DNA from 3 places in the Ochrobactrum sp. A-1 genome. Region 2 is predicted to be linked to each of the others. Evidence: riboswitches for the same ligand, from Rfam matches in the RefSeq annotation. Region 2 holds a riboswitch; each other region holds the start of a gene.
The links. Region 2 has a riboswitch for cobalamin ahead of MKS82_RS15340 (TonB-dependent receptor domain-containing protein). Riboswitches for the same ligand answer to the same signal wherever they lie in the genome.
Positions count from the first base shown of each region.

Region 1 (7,472 bases), on a different contig from region 2:
AAAACGCGGATCGTCAGTTGCTTTTCCTGCGGTTTCAGCGTTTCCCACGACTGAATATCGTTCGAAAGCGGCACCTTTTCTGGCAGCCAGAAATTGCCGGTCAGACGGTTCCAGACCTCAAGGTCTTTCTCATCTTCGATCCGGTTCCAGTTGATCGCACGCACTGCGGCGGGTTTCGGGTTCTTGGTTTTCGCTTGAATATTCATTGGTCATCACCAGTGGTCAGAGGGCGCAGGAAACGCAGCCCTGCACTTCCGTGCCGGAGAGCGCCATCTGGCGCAGGCGAATGTAGTAGATGGTCTTGATGCCCTTCTTCCACGCGTAGATCTGTGCGCGGTTGATATCGCGTGTCGTTGCGGTATCGCGGAAGAACAATGTCAAAGATAGGCCCTGATCGACGTGCTGCGTCGCCGCCGCGTAAGTGTCGATGATCTTTTCCGGCCCGATCTCATAGGCGTCCTGATAGTAATCGAGATTGTCATCGGTCATGAACGCTGCCGGATAGTAGACGCGACCGATCTTGCCCTCCTTGCGGATCTCAATCTTCGACACGATCGGATGAATCGATGACGTCGAATGATTGATGTAGGAAATCGAGCCTGTCGGCGGCACGGCCTGAAGGTTCTGGTTATAAAGCCCGCCCTCCATCACCGCATTTTTCAGATCGCGCCAGTCATTCTGCATCGGAATCGCAATGCCAGCCTTTTCGAAAATTTCTCGAACCTTTTCCGTCGCCGGTTCCCAAAGCTGCTCGGTATATTTGTCGAAATATTCACCTGTTGCATATTTAGATTTCTCGAAACCTTTAAAGGACTTGCCCGTTTCCACTGCAATCAGGTTCGATGCGCGGATCGCGTGATAGGTAACCGTATAGAAATAGATATTCGTGAAATCGACGCCCTCCTCCGAGCCGTAATAAATCCGCTCGCGGGCGAGATAACCATGCAGATTCATCTGGCCGAGACCGATAGCATGGCTTTCATCATTGCCTCGGACGACCGACGGCACGGAGCCGATTTGGCTCATATCGGAAACTGCTGTCAGAGCGCGGATGGAGGTTTCGATGGTCTTGCCGAAATCGGACGAGTCCATTGCCGATGCAATGTTGAGCGAACCCAGATTGCACGAAATATCCTTGCCGAGATGATCATAGGAAAGGTCTTCGCCGAAGATGCTCGCCTCACTCACCTGGAGGATTTCCGAACAGAGATTGCTCATGGTGATGCGCCCGTCAATCGGATTGGCGCGGTTCACCGTGTCCTCGAACATGATATAGGGATAACCGGACTCGAACTGGATTTCCGCCAACACCTGAAAAAACTCGCGTGCATTGATCTTCTTCTTGGCAATACGCGCATCGTCGACCATTTCCCGATATTTTTCGGTAACCGAAATCTCGGTCAATGGCACGCCGTAAACCCGCTCCACATCATAGGGCGAGAATAGGTACATATCCTCGTTGTTCTTTGCGAGTTCGAAGGTAATGTCTGGAATGACCACACCAAGCGACAAGGTTTTAATACGGATTTTCTCGTCGGCGTTTTCGCGCTTCGTATCCAGAAAGCGCATGATATCCGGGTGATGGGCGTGCAAGTAAACAGCACCCGCTCCTTGTCGCGCACCCAACTGATTGGCGTAGGAAAAGGAATCCTCAAGAAGCTTCATCACCGGAATGATACCGGATGATTGGTTCTGAATCTGCTTGATAGGTGCGCCCGCCTCGCGAATATTGGTAAGGCTCAAGGCCACCCCGCCGCCCCGCTTCGACAATTGCAACGCCGAATTGATCGAGCGCCCGATGGACTCCATATTGTCTTCGACCCGCAGCAGAAAACAGGAAACGAGCTCGCCGCGCTGCTTCTTGCCTGCATTGAGGAAAGTCGGCGTCGCAGGCTGGTAGCGGCCTGCAATGATCTCCTCCATCAGATTGCGTGCCAGCTGTTCATTGCCGCGCGCCAGCGTCAGCGCTACCATGCAGACACGGTCTTCATAGCGCTCCAGATAGCGCTTTCCATCGAAGGTTTTCAGCGTATAGCTGGTATAATATTTGAATGCGCCTAGAAATGTCGGAAAACGAAATTTTCTCGCATAGGCTTCGTCGAAAAGGTCACGCACGAAATTGAAGGAATACTGATCCAGCACCTCCTGCTCGTAGTATCCCTCCGTCACCAGATAATCGAGCTTTTCCCGCAGATTATGAAAAAAGACGGTGTTCTGGTTCACGTGCTGAAGGAAATACTGGCGTGCAGCCTGCCGGTCGCGATCAAGCTGGATTTTTCCCTCGTCATCGTAAAGGTTCAGCATCGCGTTGAGCGCGTGATAATCCAGCCCGTCCGAGGATTTTGCCGGTTTGTTGCTGTTGGAAGTCGCCGCTTGAGGCGCATCCTGCGCCACTGGCCGTGCCTCGCGCTCTCGGATCAAGGTCGTGTCTGCCGTGTCCAAAATCGTTCCATCCCGTTTTTGACATTGCCAATGTCCTCATCGGTTCCCAGAAGCTCGAAGCGGTAGAGATAGGGAACCTGACATTTGGCGGAGATAATGTTGCCGGCGATACAGAAAGCCTCGCCGAAATTGCTATTTCCCGCGGCAATCACGCCGCGGATGAAAGAGCGGTTGGTCTCATCGTTGAGGAAGCGGATCACAGGTTTGGGGACAGCGCCCTTGGAGCCGCCGCCACCATATGTGGGCGACACGAGCACGAATGGCTCGCGCACCTGCAATCCGCCTGAACCGTCCATCGGGATACGGTTCGACCGCATTCCAAGCCGCTCGACAAACCGGTGCGTATTTTCCGACCGGCTGGAGAAATAGACGATCAGGCTCATGTGACCGCAGCCCTCAGGCGAGCGCGCTGATCATGTCCGGCCGGAAGCCCGCCCAATGGGATTCACCTGCCACAACCACCGGCACCTGGCGATAACCCATGCCCTGAACGAGATGGAAAGCATCGGCATCGGCAGAGATATCGATGACCTCATATTCGATGCCCTGGCGGTCGAGGGCGCGTGTGGTGGCGGTGCACTGAACGCAGGCGGGCTTGCTGTAAACGGTGACGTTCATTTTTTCCTCACTGGAGCATGTCTCCCAAAAATGGGAACCGGTTTTGGGGTCAAGACATGCATAAAAACAAAGAGATAGAGCATTTCCAACGGTTCGGTTTAAACTGGAATACTCTCGATAGGAGACGCAAAAAGCCGTTCGCGCATCGCAAGATGCGCGTCAAAAAGCACAAGATAGGAAACGGTCAGCCGCCACGATGAGCAGTCTGACCACAACAGACTATGCCTCGAAGGGAGGACCGGAACCGAAACTGAATAGACTGGACATGGACTTCACCCCGAAGCTATGAGCGGGAAGTTCGGGGCAGCAATCGGCAAGGCAATAGTTTGCCACACAAGATTGCGCGCCAACCGGACACCCCGCCCGTGGACGTACTCGTTCAAGGCAGGTCTCCTGGCTCACGGATCAACATCCTGCCCGCCTTCCCAGCCTGAGCCAGTGACGTGATGGACAGAACTCTCCGCTTACAGTTGCGGGGGCAGCTCCGGCATTGCCGCATCCGTCATGGATGAAACGCACCGGATTCCCGTCTTAGCTTTCGACTCAACGAATCGAAAGAACCTAGAACACTATATATAGTAGTCGAAGTTAAAAACCCGTCAACGGATAGTTGGTAGCAAAACATAAAATTAGCGGACCATTATGTGAGGCCTGTGAATAGCAGGGATTATCGCTGTTTATTTTGCGTGTTTGATCGGTTTCGGTTTGAATTCCGGCTTGATGGCCTTGAGGGCCATGCGATCCACCAGCGCGGGAGCGACAAGTTTCAACCAGCGCCCGAATCGCATCTGGCGCGTCATCAACACTTCACGCTTGCGTGCCCGCACACCTTCCAGCATCAGTCGTACGGCTTCTTCGACCGGCATCATGTCATCTTCACGCACACCGCTCTTTCCCAGCGCGCTGCCGTCCGCACTATAGCCCACCTTGCGAATGTCGGTTTTGACGACACCCGGATAGACGATTGTCACGGAAATGCCGCTGGGGTCCAGTTCCGCGCGAAGCGCCTCGCAGAAGCCTGACAGGGCGAATTTCGTTCCGCTATAGGCCGTGCGCCCCGGCACGCCGATCAATCCGGCCACGGATGAGACAGCGACAATCCGCCCCCTGCTGGCAGCGAGATATGGAAGTGCGGCATGGATAGGCCAGACACTGCCCCAATAGTTCAACTCCATCAGGTCATGCATCCAATCGAGATCGTCCGGCTTGATCTCGGCAAAATTGGCATGGGCCGACATGCCCGCATTCACGATCAGCGTATCGATGCGACCATAGGCGGAAACCGCCTTGCCGATCAGAGCTATGCAAGCAGCGTGATCCTTTACGTCGGTGGGTATCACAAGGGCCGAGCTGCCCATTTGCCGCAATTCAGCGGCAAGCCTCTCCAGTTTGTCCGCATTGCGCGCAGCAAGCACCAGCGCAGCATTGGCGCGGTCGCACCGGGCGATTTGCCGCGCGGTTTCAGCGCCGATACCATCCGATGCTCCCGTTATGATCGTCACGTCCATGCCCCGCCCTCCCCTGCCTATCGATCCGACGACAGGCAAGGTACAGGCAGGGCAATCAATGCGTCCAGTGGTTTAGACCTTGCGCGATAGAATAGCAGCAAGAGCGAGACCACCGATCAGCGATATGTGCTCCAGCGCCACCGTCATATCCCGGAAAGCTTCTTCTCCTTCCTTTGCCCAGAACGGGTGGGCAACTGGAATGGTCAGGATCGTAAAGACGGCAAGAGCACCACAAGCCAGCCAGATTCCGCGATTGAAGATGATCATCAGCGATCCGACAATCTGCAAAAGCAGGGTTGCGCTGTTGAACAGCCAGCCCGGATGAAGACCAAAGCTTTCCATTTCCGCAGCATTGGCGCCGAAGTCGAAGAGCTTGGCCAGCCCACTCGACCAGAAAATGAAGGTAAGGACCACCTGCGCCAACAAAAGGCTGGCACGGGAATCGAGGATGTTGGCGATGAAACGCGGCATTGGTCAACCCTTTACGCCGGTGATACGGATAACCTTGAATGCGACCGCCACGGCAACTGCTGGCGCGAGTGCGAATATCACCGACAGCCAGAGCGAGGCATTTGCCGCGCCCTCTACACCTCCCGGCACGGCAATGCCGGCAAAATTGGCAATCATCCCCGCGCAAGCCGTCCCGAAGGCTATGGCGAAGAGTTGTACGGTCGTCATTCCACCCGCTGCGAGATCCTGCTCGGTGGACGGAGCGCTCTGATAGACGCGGGTAACGAGGCTTGGCCAGGCAAGACCGATCCCCAAACCGATCAGGATGAGCCCAAGGCAGACGGGCGCGAGCAGCAACCAGTTGCCGTTTCCATGGATCGGGAGAAATATGGCGAGCAGGACAAGACCGGCGAGCGCCAGAACAGGGCCGGCAACGACAAGCTTGTCGCCCCCCTTCTCCTGCCATCTGGAACTGAGGAAGGATGCCACCGTCCAGCCGATTGCCATAAGTGCCGCCAGATATCCTGCCCAGAGCGGAGACTGGCCATGCAAGTGCTGCAGCAGATAAGGCACGTATATTTCGGGCTGCATGCTGAGCATCAAAAGCGCGATCGTAAGGTAAAGAGGCCCGAGCGGCGTCGACAGGCTGAACGAGCGGCGCGGCAGGAGACGTGCCTTGGCGTCGCGGTCCACGACTGTGATGATGGCGATCATGAATATCGCCGCACCCAAACCGACGACCTTCCATAGCGTTTCCTGTGACAGGCTCCCCGCTGAAACCGCAAGGACAGCGCCGGTCAAGAGGATGAGTTGAAGAATCGGAATGGAAACACGCTCGTTTTTATCCCAGCTCGAGCGTGGCAAAGTCGCGAATGCCACCACAGCGAAAAGACCCGATACCGGCAGCAATGACCAGAAAGCGGCGCGCCATGCGCCATATTCGGCAAAGATGCCGCCAATTGCCGGCCCGATCAGCGTGGCCACGCCGAACATAGCGGAAATAAGACCGATGGCCCGGCCCCACAGGCGCTCTGGCAAAACGACACGGGTGAGACCATAGGCGAGCGCGTAAAGAAATCCGCCACCGAGGCCTTGCACGCTCCGCCCCGCCAGCATGACCGGCATGTTGATGGCCAGAGACGAGATCAGTGTGCCTGCTGCGAACAGCAGGGTCGCCACGACATAAGCGCCTCTTGGACCGGCACTTTTCAGAAGCCGCGCAGTGAGTGCGGCACCCAGAATGGAGGCCACGACGAACAAGGTCGTGGCCCAGGCATAGAAATCCATGCCGCCAATATCCTGCACCACGCTCGGCATGACTGTGGTCGCGATGTACATATTGACCGCGTGGAGCGTGACTCCACCAGCCAAAGCCAGGGCATAGAGGCCATTTTTACCGCTTAGAAGCTCACCCCAGCCAGCGGGCTTATAGCCCGCATCCCCCGCCGGAATTGTTTCTTCGATCGAACTTTGCACTGTCGGCCTCCGTGAACTGAATTGTTGCCGACGGGTTTATAGAACCTCAACCTTCGTTGAGGTCAATAGGCTATTTCGACTGAAAACATCAGGATTTAATCGGCCAAATCCAAAACAAAACCGCCACTGCGAACGAGCACAATGGCGGTGGGGAAAACTCGGCTCGGACGCTCGAAAGTCAGGTGAGATTGCCGGTCTTGGCCATCAATCTTCTGGGGCCAGCGCCCTGTTGTCCGAGGATGTCGTCCGGATTTCGCAACGGGCATTCGGAAAGCGAGAGACAACCGCAGCCGATGCAGCTCGTTATTTGGTCACGAAGCTGCATCAGACTGTCGATACGTTCCTGAAGCATGCCTTTCCAGGCTTCCGAAAAACGTCTCCAGTCTTCCGCTGTCGGCACGTGGTCATGCGGAAGGTCTTCCAGCGCCTCGCGAATGATCGCGAGGGGGATACCCGCGCGTTGCGCGATTTTGATAATGGCAATGCGACGCAGCACGGCGCGGTGATAACGTCGCTGGTTGCCCTCTGTGCGCCAGCCCTCGATAAGCCCCTTGGTTTCATAGAAATGAACGGTAGAGACCGCCACGCCAGCGCGCCGGGAAACGTCACCAACTGTCAGGCTTTTCTTGAGACCTGAATGTTCCATATCGTCAAACTCGATCATGCCGAATGTGTAGGCCTTTGAGCACATCCCGAAAAGTGTGAAACGGCTTTTGGTTCAGATGCGCGGAAGAAAAGCGCTCCAGCCGCGCGCCATTGCAAGCGTCTCATAAATCCGCGTCATGTCTCAACGCGCGATAATTGCGGCGCGCCCATAGCAACGGGCGAGAATGCAGCGGCAAATCGGTATTCGTTACCAGCCCGGCAAAAAGCGTGTGATCCGCCATTGGAACACTGCCCGCCAGTTCGCAATCTATCGCAGCTGACGCCCCGAAAAGATGCGGCCTGCCCGACGGCCATTCGCCCCACACCCCAATG
Region 1 covers NZ_JAKVQC010000007.1:1,582,885-1,590,356, reverse strand. The annotation lists gene nrdF (class 1b ribonucleoside-diphosphate reductase subunit beta) at 1-206, opposite strand, end outside; gene nrdE (class 1b ribonucleoside-diphosphate reductase subunit alpha) at 223-2,442, opposite strand; gene nrdI (class Ib ribonucleoside-diphosphate reductase assembly flavoprotein NrdI) at 2,418-2,825, opposite strand; gene nrdH (glutaredoxin-like protein NrdH) at 2,839-3,060, opposite strand; cobalamin riboswitch at 3,427-3,640, opposite strand; gene MKS82_RS25770 (SDR family oxidoreductase) at 3,738-4,568, opposite strand; gene MKS82_RS25765 (DoxX family protein) at 4,641-5,039, opposite strand; gene MKS82_RS25760 (MFS transporter) at 5,043-6,494, opposite strand; gene soxR (redox-sensitive transcriptional activator SoxR) at 6,673-7,140, opposite strand; gene MKS82_RS25750 (flavin reductase family protein) at 7,262-7,472, opposite strand, start outside.
Region 1: linked by a shared signal. The riboswitch ahead of nrdH (glutaredoxin-like protein NrdH) and the one ahead of MKS82_RS15340 (TonB-dependent receptor domain-containing protein) in region 2 are both predicted to bind cobalamin.

Region 2 (7,472 bases):
CCGATCCGTGCAACGCTTGCCATTCTCGGTAGCGTCATCCTGATGTTCGTTATCGGTTACGGAATTAATCTGGATGTCGAAAATCTAAAGTTTGCGGTGCTTGATCGTGACGATACGACGATCAGCCGTGATTACACCCAGCAGATTGCGGGTTCGCGCTATTTCTCTGAGCAACCTGCCTTAACAGATTACGATGATCTTGATCGACGGATGCGTGACGGTGAAATCAGTCTTGCTATTGAAATTCCACCGAATTTCGGCGCAGATGTAATGCGCGGACGCCCCGTGGAAGTAGCTGCGTGGATTGACGGCGCGATGCCGTCTCGTGCTGAGACAGTTAAAGGCTATGTTCAGGGGATGCATGCCAACTGGCTGGCGCAGAAAGCCCGCGAGCTTTATGGTAGCGCTGCCACGGTCGGCAGTTTCAATCTGGAGATACGCTACCGTTATAACCCAGATGTACAAAGCCTCGTGGCAATGGTGCCGGCGGTCATTCCGCTGCTGCTTCTCATGATCCCTGCAATGCTGGCAGTACTGAGTGTCGTTCGGGAAAAGGAATTGGGCTCGATTATCAATTTCTACGTGACGCCCGTGACGAAATTTGAGTTTCTGTTCGGCAAGCAGTTACCCTATATCGGGCTGGCGTTTCTCAATTTCCTGATGCTGACTGCCTTTGCGGTGTTTATTTTCCAGGTGCCGTTCACGGGGAGCTTTCCGACTTATGCGCTGGCGGCGCTGCTCTATGTGACGATTGCGACCGGCATGGGGTTGGTGCTGTCCACTTTCATGAACAGCCAGATCGCAGCGATTTTCGGAACGGCGCTTCTGACACTCATTCCGGCTGTACAATATTCTGGTATTATTGATCCCGTATCGTCGCTGCAAGGTGCAGGAGCGTTCATCGGTAAAATCTATCCGGCGACCTATTTTGTGACCATTTCGCGCGGGGTTTTCTCGAAGGCGTTAGGATTTGCCGATCTAGCAAGTTCGTTTCTACCCCTATTGATAGCGGTGCCGGTACTCATGGTGCTCGCCATCGTTCTTCTCAAGAAACAGGCGAGCTAAGATGCGGATATCCAACATATTCCAGCTTGGCGTGAAGGAACTGCGTGGCCTTGCACGTGACCCGATGCTGATGATCCTCATCGTCTACGCTTTCACGCTTGCGATCTATACAGCCTCTAAGGCGATGCCTGAGACTCTCAACAATGCGGCGATAGCAATCGTAGATGAAGACCAGTCGCCGGTTTCGAGCCGGATAACGACGGCATTCTATCCGCCATATTTCGTGCCTCCGAAGTTGATTTCATCCTATGAGATGGATGCCCGGATGGATGAGGGGCTGGATACATTTGCACTGAACATACCGCCGAATTTCCAGCGTGATCTTCTGGCAGGCCGCTCACCAACAATCCAACTCAATGTCGATGCAACCCGAATGAGCCAAGCCTTTACCGGGGGCGGTTATGTGCAGTCGATTGTGTCGAGCGAGGTAAGCGAATTCCTCAACCGCTATCGCGGTAGCGCACAAACGCCGGTTGAACTCAATCTCAGGGCGAGATTCAATCAGGATTTGAACAAGGGTTGGTTCGGTGCGATCAACAATGTGATTTCATCGGTTACGATGCTGTCGATTATCCTGACGGGCGCGGCGCTCATTCGGGAACGCGAACATGGAACCATCGAACATCTATTGGTGATGCCCGTCACGCCGGTTGAAATCATGGTCAGCAAGATATGGTCGATGGGGTTGGTTGTGCTGGTCGCTTCGGCTTTTGCGTTGGTTTTTGTAGTCCAAGGCCTACTTGCCGTACCGATCTATGGGTCGGTGTTGCTTTTTCTGGTTGGTGCGGCGCTCCAGCTTTTCGCAACCACCAGTCTCGGTATCTTTCTGGCGACATCGGCTGGCTCCATGCCGCAGTTTGGTATGTTGCTGATGCTGGTGCTTTTGCCTTTGCAGGTACTTTCAGGGGGAACGACACCCCGCGAAAGCATGCCTGAAATCATCCAGACCATCATGCTGGCAGCGCCGAATACGCATTTCGTCATATTAGCGCAATCGATCCTGTTTCGCGGAGCAGGGCTAGGTGTCGTCTGGCCGCAATTTCTGGCACTGATCATTATCGGCTCGGTATTGTTTTATTTTGCGCTCCAGCGTTTTCGTGCATTCCTGCGATAGGAAAATTCTTTGAAAACAGATGGCTGAATCCATTCCTTGCGAATGTGATTCAGTTTTCTGCGCCGGAGGGCGCTTTAGCGGAGTTGCGAATCCTTAACCATATTGCTATCGCAATTCTCAGGAAACGGTTCCGCCGTTCAGGCGGATGAAAAGGGAACACGGTGAAGCTTATTTGGCTGATGCCGCGACTGCCCCCGCAACTGTAACCGGAGAGCTGTCCTCCACAGCCGCGCAAGCGGTGAAAGCCACTGAGAGCAATTGATGCACTCGGGAAGGCGGAGGGAAAGCGACGACCCGGAAGTCAGGAGACCTGCCGTATCCGGTCACCCATGCATGGATACGGGGTGTGTCCAGGCGCGGCTGTCCGTGGCGGTGACATTGTTGAAATGTTGCCGTCGGGAAGAAGGGCCTTTAATGCCACCATCACTTCAACCTGCGGTGCGAGAAAAAGCCGGTATCGGTCTCCGGTTCGGCGGGTTGAGGGAAAATGTGCCTTTTAAAATCATCGGTTCTACTCGTATCGGCCAGCGTTCTTGCGCTGCCGTCCACGACGCTTGCTCAAAATCTGCCAGATGGCGACGGCAGCGTCGTCCTCGATACAATTGTGGTCACGCCATTGCGCCGCGCATCTTCGCTGCAGCGCTCGACCTCGTCTGTGACTGTTATCGATTCAGCAGATATCGAACGGTCGGCTGCTCCTGATCTGCAGTCGCTGCTGAAGTCCTATAGCGGTATCTCCATAAAGACGAATGGCGGGCAGGGTTCTTCCGCCGGAGTTTTTATTCGCGGAATGTCTTCTGATCAAACAGTTGTTCTGGTCAATGGCGTGCGCACCGCGTCGGCAACGAGTGGCTCGACCGCGCTTTCCAATATTCCTCTAACCTCTATCGAGCGCATCGAAATCGCCAAGGGGGCTCATTCTGCGCAATATGGCGCTGATGCCATGGGTGGGGCGGTCAACATCATCACGAAGCAGGGTGGAGCCTGTGGTGAACGCCCTTGGTGCGGCAGTCTTTCTACCGGTGTCAGCCACCCATGGGGTGGGTATGCGTCCGGGTCCATTCAGGGGCGGAGTAATGATGGTATCGACTATGCTTTCGGTGCAGCCATAACCGGCACGCAAGGATATGACTTCACCACATCGGATGCCTATGGCCATGAGCCGGATCGCGACGGATTTCTGCAAGGCTCTTTCAATTTTTCCCTGTCGAAGGATTTCGATAGGGGTAAAATTTATACGGATGGTCTCCTTAGCCGAGGGCGCAATCAATATGATGCCAAGGCACCGTCACCGGATGAGGCCGATAGTACCGCATTTACGGGCAAGATCGGAACGCGCATCGATCATACGGCGGACTGGTCATCCACGCTGGAATTCAGCACCGGTATCGACAACAGCCGCAACTTCCGGAAAGGCGTGAGCGGTTCGGACCGGTTTGAAACCAAGCGTTATGGGGTCTTTGCGTCGACGGAGAGGAGTTTTGATACCGGCAACGTCAATCATACCGTGACTGGTGGTGTGGAAGCCTATCGTGAGGAGATCAACACCACCGTTGCTTACGATGAAACCAGTCGTGATCTGGCTGCAGTATTTGGTCAGTATTCGCTGGAATATGAGGCGTTGCGCGTTGATGGTGGCGTTCGTTACGACCATAACAGTCAATTTGGCGACGTTGCCACTTATAACCTTGGCGCGAGCTATGAAATTTTGCCCGATCTGGTGCTGAGGTCTTCCTATGCGACAGGTTTCCGCGCGCCGACGTTTAATGATCTTTATTATCCGATGTCGGGAAACCCTGATCTGAAACCCGAAAAATCGGGTTCATATGAACTCGGTTTGAATTGGCGGATCGGTGCTGGCACTACTCTGGATATGGCTTTCTACGACACCCGGTTAAAGCAGGGCATCAGTTGGCGAGAGGATGAGCAAACACATTTCTGGTTGCCCATAAACGTTGATCGGGCTCACATAACCGGGTTTGAAGCGACGCTCGATCATCGCTTCAACGATCAGTGGGGTGTCAAAGGCATAGTGGACTTCAAACGGCCAATCGATGAAGACACCGGAAACGACCTTCCCTATCGCGAACGTTTCAAGGGGGCGGCAGAGGTCAATTTCACGCCGATTGAAAAGCTCGATCTGACTGCAAGGCTGATTTATAGCGGTTCGCGTTATGCAGATGCTGCAAATAGCAAGAAACTCGGAGATTATGTGACGGCTGATTTCGTGGTGCTCTATTCCATCGACATGCAGTCGCAGTTGAAGTTCTCGGTCGAGAATATTTTTGACAAGGACTATCAGACCACCTCTGGCTATATTGCACCGGGACGCACGATCAATCTCGGATTGACCCGGAATTTCTGAGGCTGAACAGAGAATGAAAAGGACAGCCGCAAAATGGATCACCAGCTTCTGCCTCGCGGCGGGGCTGGCCTTATTCGTTCGAAATTCGGCAGACGCGGGGGACATTCCCCATCACGTCGTTTCCATCAACGTATGCACCGATCAGCTGGCATTGCTGCTGGCCAATAAGGGCCAGTTGCAGTCGGTTTCGTACTTGTCGCAGGACCCGGAATTGTCCGTCATGGCAGCAAAAGCCCGGGAGTTTCCGGTCAACCATGCGCAGGCAGAAGAAGTCTTTCTGATGAAACCTGATCTTGTGCTGGCGGGCACATTCTCGTCGAGGGCAACGGTTGGGCTATTGCGCAGGCTCGGTGTTCGTGTGGAAGAGTTCGCGCCAGCACACTCGTTCGGCGATATAGAAGACCATCTGCATCGTATGGGTGAGTTACTCGGAAGACAGGCGGAAGCCAGTCGGGAAATCGATAGAATGAAAACTGCTTTGGCGGCAATCCAGCTTCCGGTTCGCCGCAAGACGGTCGCGCTTTATTATGCCAACAGTTACACGTCAGGTCGGGGAACACTGGTGGATGAGGCTGTGCGTCTTGCCGGACTTGATAATCTGGCCGACAAGGCGGGGGTCAGCGGTTCAGCTCTGCTGCCGCTGGAAAAGCTGGTGCTCGAGAAGCCGGATATTCTGGTGCGTAGTTCAAGAGATCGTGCGCCTGCGCTGGCTTTCGAGAATTTCGAACATCCGGCGTTGCGGGCGCTTGAAAAGCAGGCGAGAGCGGTGACGATAGCGGATAATCTGACGGTTTGCGGTGGTCCATTCAGCGTTGAAGCCGTAGCGGAACTTGCGGAGGCGGCGCGTGACTGAACGTAGCCGCTTCTATCTTCTGCTCGTCGGGCTGGCCATGCTTGTGGTTTTGCTCTTCATCGTCTCGCTGCTGACCGGGCCGGCTGCGATCAGTATCCCTGACAGCCTCAAGGCGCTTTTCGGTGATGATAGCGAAATGATCGTGCTGGTCATGCGCGAAATTCGCCTGCCTCGCGCACTGCTCGCGCTCCTTATCGGGGCCTCGCTTGGATTGTCCGGCGCTGCCTTGCAAGGATATCTGCGCAACCCGCTCGCGGAACCCGGCCTTCTTGGCGTGAGCGCATCCGCGTCATTCGGCGCTGTTATTGCTATTTATAGCGGCCTGTCGCTTCTGTTTCCGCTGGCTTTGCCGCTCCTCGCGCTGGTAGGTGCCTTTGTGTCGGTGTTTCTCGTCAAGCTTCTGGCGGGGCGCAATGCCGGTACGCTTGCGGTCATATTGGCCGGTGTCGCGGTAACCAGTCTTGCTGGTGCATTGACGGCGCTGGCGCTCAACCTGTCGCCCAACCCGTTTGCCGCAATGGAAATCGTCTTCTGGATGCTCGGTTCGCTGGCCGACAGATCGATGACGCATGTGGCTCTCGCCGCACCATTTATCCTTATTGGCTGGGCGATGCTCCTGGCACTCGGGCGATCACTCGACAGTCTGACACTGGGGGCCGATGCTGCGGCAACGATGGGCGTCAATCTGGCTCGTGTGCAGCTTTTTGCCGTGCTGGGTACAGCTGCCTGCGTGGGTGCTTCCACCGCTGTTGCCGGTGCCATCGGTTTCGTAGGGCTGGTCGTTCCTCATCTTCTGCGTCCGCTTGTCGGTGCGCGTCCATCGCGATTGCTGGTTGCAAGCGGTTTTGGCGGGGCCGCCCTGTTGTTGGCGGCTGACGTATTGGTGCGTGTCGTCATGCCGGGTCGTGAACTGAAACTGGGCGTTCTGACGGCAATCATTGGCGCACCATTCTTTCTGTGGCTTGTATTCAAATATCGGAGGCAGCTCGTATGACTTCGCTTTCGGTAAAAAATCTTTCCGTTTCGCTCGGCGGGAAGGCAGCACTCAGCGACGCAAGTTTCAATATTCATGGCGGTGAATTCATCGGACTGATCGGACCCAATGGTGCCGGGAAGACGACATTGTTACGCGCCATTCTTGGACTTGTCGTATCCAGAGGGGAAATTTCCCTCGACGGGGATGATTTGCGGCAGACGAGTGCTTCGACGAAAGCGCAGAATCTTGCATATCTGCCGCAGGATCGCGATGTTGCGTGGCCGGTATCGGTCGAAATGCTTGTTTCGCTGGGCCGCTCCGCGCTGAAGCCGGTATTTGCGAGCCTGAGTGCGCAGGATAGAATGCTCATCGAGACTGCAATGCAGCGCATGGAGGTTACGCGATTTCGGGAAAGGTCGGCGATCGAGCTTTCCGGTGGAGAGCGGGCGCGCGTGCTGATCGCACGCGTTCTGGCGCAGGATACGCCTGTAATACTCGCCGATGAGCCGGTGGCCGGGCTCGACCCTTCTCATCAGCTTGGGCTGATGGAAAGCTTCGCTGAACTTGCAAAAGAGGGCAGGACTGTCGTCGCCTCATTGCATGAGTTGAGCCTTGCGGCACAGCATTGCACGCGCCTTATTCTGCTCGACAAGGGACATATCGTTGCGGATGGGGAACCAACGAAAGTTCTCACGCCACAGCTATTGCATGATGTCTACGGTATTCGTGCGAAAATCATGACGGTGGATGGCGAGTTCATCGTCCATCCGACCTCCCGTGTAGGCTAGACATTTTTCCACTGACGCTCGCGGGAGGAGGCGTAGATGATTTCTACTGTCTTCTGGACTTCATATCCTTCGCGAAAATCGGCGTGATTGTTCTTCTGTCCCATTGTGGCAAGCAGGAAGTCGCGCACTTCGATTGTCTTGAGATCATTGAAGCCAATCTGATGGCCGCCAGCTACGCAAAATGCGCCATAGGGTTCGTGTTCAGGTCCGGCGAAAATCTTGCGGAAGCCCTGTTGTCCCTTTTTGTCGGAAAAGAGAAACAGGTCGAGTTCGTTGAAGCGTTCCTGCGAAAAGAACAGGGAGCCTTTCGA
Region 2 covers NZ_JAKVQC010000004.1:1,201,249-1,208,720, reverse strand. The annotation lists gene rbbA (ribosome-associated ATPase/putative transporter RbbA) at 1-1,065, shown strand, start outside; gene MKS82_RS15345 (ABC transporter permease) at 1,067-2,179, shown strand; cobalamin riboswitch at 2,288-2,511, shown strand; gene MKS82_RS15340 (TonB-dependent receptor domain-containing protein) at 2,667-4,544, shown strand; gene MKS82_RS15335 (ABC transporter substrate-binding protein) at 4,558-5,397, shown strand; gene MKS82_RS15330 (FecCD family ABC transporter permease) at 5,390-6,391, shown strand; gene MKS82_RS15325 (ABC transporter ATP-binding protein) at 6,388-7,161, shown strand; gene MKS82_RS15320 (Gfo/Idh/MocA family protein) at 7,158-7,472, opposite strand, start outside.

Region 3 (7,472 bases), on a different contig from region 2:
AGCGGATGGCAGCATCACCGTGCTCGCCGACAGCTATCAGGGCAAAAAACTCAATGCGCCCAACGACGTCATCGTGCGCTCGGACGGCACCGTGTGGTTTACCGATCCGACCTACGGCATCATGGCCGATTATGAAGGCTACAAGGCCGCCCCAGAGCAGCCGACACGCAATGTCTATCGCCTCGACCCGAAGACTGGCGAGATCAATGCCGTCGTAACCGACTTCCACCAGCCGAACGGACTTGCCTTCTCGCCAGACGAAACCAAGCTCTATGTCGCCGACAGCGCTTATAGCCACGATGAGAATGCACCGCGCCACATCCGCGTTTTCGACGTTGTGGATGGCGGCAAGCGCCTGACGGGCGGCAGTGTGTTCTGCACCATAGACGATGGCCTGCCGGACGGCTTCCGCTTCGATACGGATGGCAATCTGTGGACCAGCGCAGGCGATGGCGTGCACTGCTTCTCGCCGGAAGGCACGCTGCTCGGCAAGATCAAGACGCCGCAGACGGTCGCCAATGTGACCTTCGGCGGTCCCCGCCGCAACCGGCTATTCATTGCAGCGACGAAGTCGCTCTATGCGGTCTATCTCACAGTAACCGGCACGCAGTACCCCTGATAAAACAACGGCGGCTTTCCAAAACGAAAAGCCGCCGCTCTCTATAAGTATAGTAATTCATTGAAAAAACTGCATTCGCCACATGCCGCGTTCATGCGAACATGCCAATAATGTTTCTTTATTTAAAACGGATCTTTCCGACCCAAAACCGGAACGACCCGCATATCAGGACCGTGAATGACGGAACAAATCAGACTATGATCTCTTCTGTCCTTCAGCCTGCACTCAACAAGCAAGGCCACAGCCTTGCTGATGAGTACATTGCCCTGATGCGCTGAGGTTATATAATCCAACCGTCAACACTATGGAAACAGTTTGTCAACAAATCGGCTCAAATTACTGTGAGTAAAATTTGAAAGAACTACAGATTTTCATGATGTTACCCGTAATTTCATAGTAAATATATTAGCGATACCTTTTATAGATTCCTATTTATTTCCCATTTATTGAAAGGATGGCATCACGCATAACAAAGACTCGCGGATAATCGGTCACGCCGAATGTCTGAGCTCCAGAGAGCGACGGCTCGGCGTCCGATAACGGATGTGACAGCCGCTGATACCCTGATATTCGACATCGACCTCGACGCCAAAAACCTCGGCAATACGCTCTGCCCGCAAAACATCGCGTGGCGTGCCAAGCGCAACGAGATTGCCCTTGTCCATCACCGCAATACGGTCGCAGAACATTGCGGCATGGTTCAGGTCATGCAACGCAGCCACCACCGTCAGTTTCTGGCGGCTGACAAGATCGAGCAGCCCGATCTGGTGCCCGATATCGAGATGATTGGTCGGCTCGTCCAGAAGCAGTATCTGCGGTTCCTGCGCCAAAGCGCGGGCTATATGCAAACGCTGCCGCTCGCCACCGGAAAGCGTGTGCCAAAAGCGGTCAGCCAGATGCGCCATATCGACATTGACCAGCGCCTGGTCAATGATTGCATCATCCTCCTCCGACCACGGCGACAGCGCGCCGAGATAGGGCGTCCGCCCAAGTTCGACCGCCTGACGCGCCGTAATGCGTTCCGTCGTTCCTGCCTGCTGCTCGACCAGCGCCATTTTCCGGGCGATCTCGCGGCGGCTGAAACTATCGATGAGCGCGCCACACAGATTGATTTCACCGACGCGGCACCTGCGAACGCCGGACAGCAGGGAGAGAAAACTGGTCTTTCCCGACCCGTTCGGCCCTATGATGCCAAGAAACTCACCTTCCGCCACTTCCAGCGAAACATCATGCAAAATCTCGACATTGCCCACCGACCAGCCGACATTGCGTGCTGAGAGGATCATGACGAAGCCCTCCTTTGTCCAAGCAACAAGGCGAAGGCCGGCGCACCGAACAAGGCCGTGATGACGCCGATCGGCAGAACCTGCCCCGGAATGATGATACGCGACAGAATATCGGCGACGATCATGAATATCGCGCCTATGAGTGCTGCGGCAGGCAACAGCCTGCCATGGCGGACCCCGACCACCATGCGCGCCGCATGGGGAATAACAAGGCCGATAAAGCCAACCGAGCCGACAATGGAAACCATCACCGCCGTCATCATGGCGCTGACACCGATCAGCACCGCATAGACGCGACGTACCGGTATGCCGAGCGAAGCGGCGGATTCCGTTCCGAAGGTGAAAGCATCAAGCGCACGCGCATGCCACAGGCAGATTGCAAGCCCGATCAGGCAGGCAGGCAAAGCGAGAGTAACATCGGGCCAGCGCACCCCGGAAAGATTGCCCAAAAGCCAAAACATGATACCGCGCGCCTGTTCGGCATTTGCGGCCTTTGTGACGATGAATGATGTCAGCGCATTGAAAAGTTGCGAACCGGCAATGCCTGCGAGGATGATCGCGCTGCTGCCGCGTCCGGCCCGCAACGCCAGCAGGGACACAAGGCAAAAAGCAACAATAGCGCCAATGAACGCACCCAGCGATAGCGTCAACACGCCAGCGCCTATGCCAAGAATGGCAACGCTGACAGCCCCTGTCGAAGCACCAGCGGAAATGCCCAGAATATAAGGATCAGCGAGCGAGTTTCGAAGCAACGACTGCAGAATGACACCGGATATTGCAAGCGACGCGCCGCAACATGCCGCGATAACCGCACGGCTGAGGCGATAGCTCCAGACGATCCCTTCATCTATGGGTTCGAGCGGATACCCGGCATTCCACACCCGATTGGCCACGGTCTTCGCAACCACCTCGAGCGGTATTGCCGTTTCGCCTATCGCCGCTCCGAGCCAAAGAGCAAGAAGAAGCAGGACAAGCGAAAAGGCCAAGAAGAACACGCCGGAGCGTGCCCTTCCCTTCTGTTTGAAGCCTGCTGTCGCTGCCCGCGCCGTCACTTGTTCAGGTCCGAGGCGGCAATGTCGGAGGCAAGCGTTTCAATGCCTTCGATCACGCGAAGCGACGTGCTCATCGACTGTGCATCCATGTCGAAGACATGCTTGCCCTTGACCGCTGGCATCAGCTTCGTCACCGCATCGTTCTCAAGGAACTGGTGTTTGACGGCAATGTCGTCAGCCGGATAGCGACGGCGATCCAGTTTTGCAGCAACGATCATCGAAGGGTTCGATTTCGCAATCGTTTCCCATCCGACCGTCGGCCATTCTTCCTCGCTGTCGATCACATTCTTGATGCCCAGTGCCGAAAGAATATTGGCGGGCGCGCCAAATTTGCCTGCAACGTAAGGATCGGCATCGACCTGCGTGCTGGAGAACCAGACAACAGCCGAAAGCTTGCCGTCAGTAGACCCAATTTTTTCACGCGCAGCCGCTTCGCGCGCCCTCAGGTCGGCGACGAGTTTCTCGCCACGGTCCTGCACATTGAAGATTTCCGCCAGTTCGGTAATTTCCTGATAGACGATATCCATCTTGAACGCCGCCGTACGAACGCCGTCGCCACCGCCGGAATTGTCCTTGCCAACGCAATCGGAAGGCGAGGTATAGGCAGCGATGCCCAGTTCCTCGAACTGTTCAGGCTTTGCCACGATGCCTGTCGGGCCGACATGCCACTGGAAATCCGCCGTCACGATATCCGGCTTCTGCGCCAGAACGCTTTCAAAGCTCGGATCATTATCGGCAAGCCGCTTGACCTTGGCATTCACCTGTTCAAAGCCTTTGAGAACGGGGCCGAACCACACTGCCGTGCCGACAACCTTGTCGCCGAGACCCAGGCTGTAAAGAATTTCTGTGCTGCTCTGGCCAACTGCAACCGCGCGGGCGGGTGCCTGCTTGAAGGTAACGTCACGACCGCAGTTTTTCAGCGTCAGCGGATATTGCGTTTCCGCTGCCTGTGCGGATACCCCGCCTGCGAGAAAAAATGCAGCCGCGCAAAAGGCGGCGCGAAACGGCATCTTGCCGAGAATATTCATGAAAGTCCCCGAAATGATGAGAGAAAGACGCCCTGTCAGGCGGCGGATAAATTCCGGCGCGGAAGACGGACAGGCATATCCGGGAACATATCGAAATCATGCGATGACGATGGGAGGAAGCGTCCTGCGACGCAGAAATCTGTCATAACCGGCTCCTGCTCCGGGCATCCCCGCCCGTGACAATGGACAACACTAAACGGCAGGTCTCCTGGCTCACGAATATCTGCTGTTCATCTGCCTTCCCGCGCTTCTCCGGCACAGTGGCATGACGCTTTGAACGTCACGAGGATGAACGGCAATCCGCTTACAGTTGCGGGGGCAGCCACGGTCTTGGCCCCTTTTCGGGTCGTCCTCACCGTGTTCCCTATTAATCCCCTTCGCTCTCGGTCGGGGAACCGTTGTTACACTATTACGTTGGTCCGCTGCCGTCGTCAAGCAGGTCTCGTCCGCTATTTCCAGCTTGCGGTTTTCAAGTGATTCGAAAGCCCGTTACTTAAATTGCGGCCAAACTATCGTCGCATGCGCTGGCCTATTGAATTTGTTTTCGCTAATCTCCATGTAGTTTTCTCCCGCTAGAGGAGCGGGACTTTGGGGAGGTCCGCCGCAAGGCGGCATACATTCTATCTGGGAGGACATATGCGTAGATTTATTCTGGCCCTGACGTCAGTAGCGGCGTTGGCTATGGCAGGCTCTGCTTCTGCAGAAGACTACAAGGTGCTCGCGCCTGCGGCTCCGGGCGGCGGCTGGGACCAGACGGCACGCACGATGCAGAGCGCGCTTCAGGATGAAAAGATTTCCGGCAGCGTACAGGTCATCAACGTTCCAGGCGCTGGCGGCACCATCGGCCTCGCACAGTTTGTGAACCAAAACAAGGGCGATCCAAGCCAGCTCATCGTTGGCGGCTATGTCATGGTCGGCGCTATCCTGACCAACAAGTCGCCGGTGACACTCGACGCCATCACGCCGATTGCACGCCTCACAGGGGAATACGAAGCTATCGTCGTACCGGCATCTTCCGATATCCAGAACCTCGGCGATCTCGCCGCGAAACTGAAGGCAGATCCGGGCTCCGTTTCGTGGGGCGGCGGTTCTGCTGGCGGTACCGACCATATCACCGCTGGCCTCTTTGCCAAGGCGGCAGGGGTCGATCCGACAAAGGTCAATTACATCGCCTTCTCTGGCGGCGGTGAAGCACTGGCGGCCATTCTCGGCAATCAGGTGACCGTTGGCATTTCCGGCTATGGCGAATTCGAAGCCCAGATCAAGGCGGGTACGCTGCGCATCATTGGCATTTCGAGCGATGAGCGCGTGGAAGGCATCGACGCACCAACCTTCAAGGAAGGCGGCGTCGACGTTTCGATCCAGAACTGGCGCATGGTGGGTGCAGCTCCCGGCATCACAGCCGAACAGGAAGCTGCCATCAATGCCGATATCGAGAAAATGGTGAAGTCTGAGTCCTGGCAGAAGGCCCTTAAAGACAAGGGCTGGGCAGATACCTATCTCGCCGGCCCGGCGTTCAAGGAACAGCTCGCCAAGGACGTTGCCGCGACGGAAACCATCCTCAAGGAAATCGGCCTCGTCAAATGACAGGATCAGAACCGCAGGAAAAGCGCCGCCCGGAAGGGGCGGCGCCAGATTTCGCCGCTCTTGTCATCGCCCTTATTCTTGCAGCTGTCGCCATTGCCATTGCCTGGTCGACGACCTACGGCAACGACGTGACGAGCTACTCGCCAGTCGGCCCGAAAACCGTTCCCTATGTCGTCGCAGCCGGATTGTTCGGCCTTGCCATTTGGACCGTGTTCGAAGCCCTTCGCGGCGATTTTCCCGAGCGTGAGCATCAGGAAATTGCTCCGATGGCGTGGATCATCGGCGGTCTGGTCATCCAGATGCTGACGATGAAAACCGTTGGCTTTTCTCTGTCCACCGGCCTGCTTTTTGCGGCGACCGCGCGCGGCTTCGGCTATCGCAAATTCTGGATCAGCGTTCCCGTCGGCATCGTCTTCGCCTTCGTGATCTGGTTCATCTTTGCGCGCGGCCTGCAGCTATCGCTGCCGTCCGGCTGGCTCGAACAATTCGTTTAGGGACGGAGCGCTTTCATGGATACTGTCGCACTTCTCGCCAACGGACTTCTGGTGGCGCTTGAACCATCGAATCTTCTTTATGCGCTGATCGGTGTCACGCTCGGCACCGCCGTCGGCGTGCTGCCTGGCATTGGCCCAGCGCTCACCGTCGCGCTCCTTCTGCCCGTTACCTACAAGCTGGACCCGTCCGGCTCCCTCATCATGTTCGCCGGCATTTATTACGGCGGCATGTATGGCGGCTCAACCACATCGATCCTGCTGAATACGCCGGGAGAAAGCGCCTCCATCGTCACCGCGTTGGAGGGTAACAAGATGGCCCGCGCCGGACGTGGCGGGCCAGCACTTGCAACGGCGGCCATCGGCTCGTTCATTGCGGGCCTGATCGCCACTCTGGCGCTCGCCTTCGTCGCGCCATGGGTCGTGAAATTCGCCTTGTCCTTCGGGCCTTCCGAATATTTCGCGCTCATGCTTCTGGCTTTCATGACGGTCTCGGCCGCATTTGGCGATTCCACGCTGCGCGGCCTGACATCCCTGTTCATCGGACTGGCGCTGGGCCTGATCGGCATCGACCAATTGACCGGTCAGGCACGCCTTGTCATGGGAACGCCGAACCTGCTCGATGGCATCAATGTCACCACATTGGCAGTGGCGTTGTTCGCTATCGGTGAAACCCTTGCGGTCGTGTCGAAGAAGCTTCGGCCAGAAGATGAAGTCATTGCCGTCAAGGGTTCCGTCTGGATGACCAAAAACGACTGGAAACGCTCGTGGATGCCGTGGCTGCGCGGCACCGCCATCGGCTTTCCGATCGGGGCCATGCCTGCGGGCGGCGCCGATGTATCAAGCTTCCTTTCCTATTCGGCGGAACGGCAGTTCTCGAAACATCCGGAAGAATTCGGCAAAGGCGCTATCGAAGGCGTTGCGGGGCCGGAGGCTGCCAACAATGCTTCCGCTGCCGGAACACTCGTGCCGCTTCTGACGCTTGGCCTGCCCACCACGGCGACGGCAGCAATCATGCTGGCGGGTTTCCAGCAATTCGGCCTGCAGCCCGGCCCTCTGCTGTTCGTGACCAATGCCACGCTGGTCTGGGGGCTGGTGGCGAGCCTTCTCGTTGCCAATCTGATGCTGCTGGTTCTCAATCTGCCGCTGATCGGCCTGTGGGTGAAGATGCTCACCATTCCGCGTCATTGGCTCTATGCCGGCATTCTGGTTTTTGCCACGCTTGGAACAATCGGCGCGAATGCCTCAACCTCGATGCTCTTCGGCCTGCCGGTTTCGTTCGAACTCGGCCTGCTTCTGGCGTTCGGTGTCCTGGGCTATGTGCTGCGGCGCTTCTCATATCCTATCGCGCCGGTTGTCGTGGGCCTGATCCTCGGACCGATGGCCGAGAAAAGCTTGCGTCAGGCACT
Region 3 covers NZ_JAKVQC010000007.1:734,666-742,137, forward strand. The annotation lists gene MKS82_RS21340 (SMP-30/gluconolactonase/LRE family protein) at 1-619, shown strand, start outside; gene MKS82_RS21345 (ABC transporter ATP-binding protein) at 1,111-1,905, opposite strand; gene MKS82_RS21350 (FecCD family ABC transporter permease) at 1,902-2,957, opposite strand; gene MKS82_RS21355 (ABC transporter substrate-binding protein) at 2,954-3,985, opposite strand; cobalamin riboswitch at 4,167-4,400, opposite strand; gene MKS82_RS21360 (Bug family tripartite tricarboxylate transporter substrate binding protein) at 4,622-5,572, shown strand; gene MKS82_RS21365 (tripartite tricarboxylate transporter TctB family protein) at 5,569-6,066, shown strand; gene MKS82_RS21370 (tripartite tricarboxylate transporter permease) at 6,082-7,472, shown strand, end outside.
Region 3: linked by a shared signal. The riboswitch ahead of MKS82_RS21355 (ABC transporter substrate-binding protein) and the one ahead of MKS82_RS15340 (TonB-dependent receptor domain-containing protein) in region 2 are both predicted to bind cobalamin.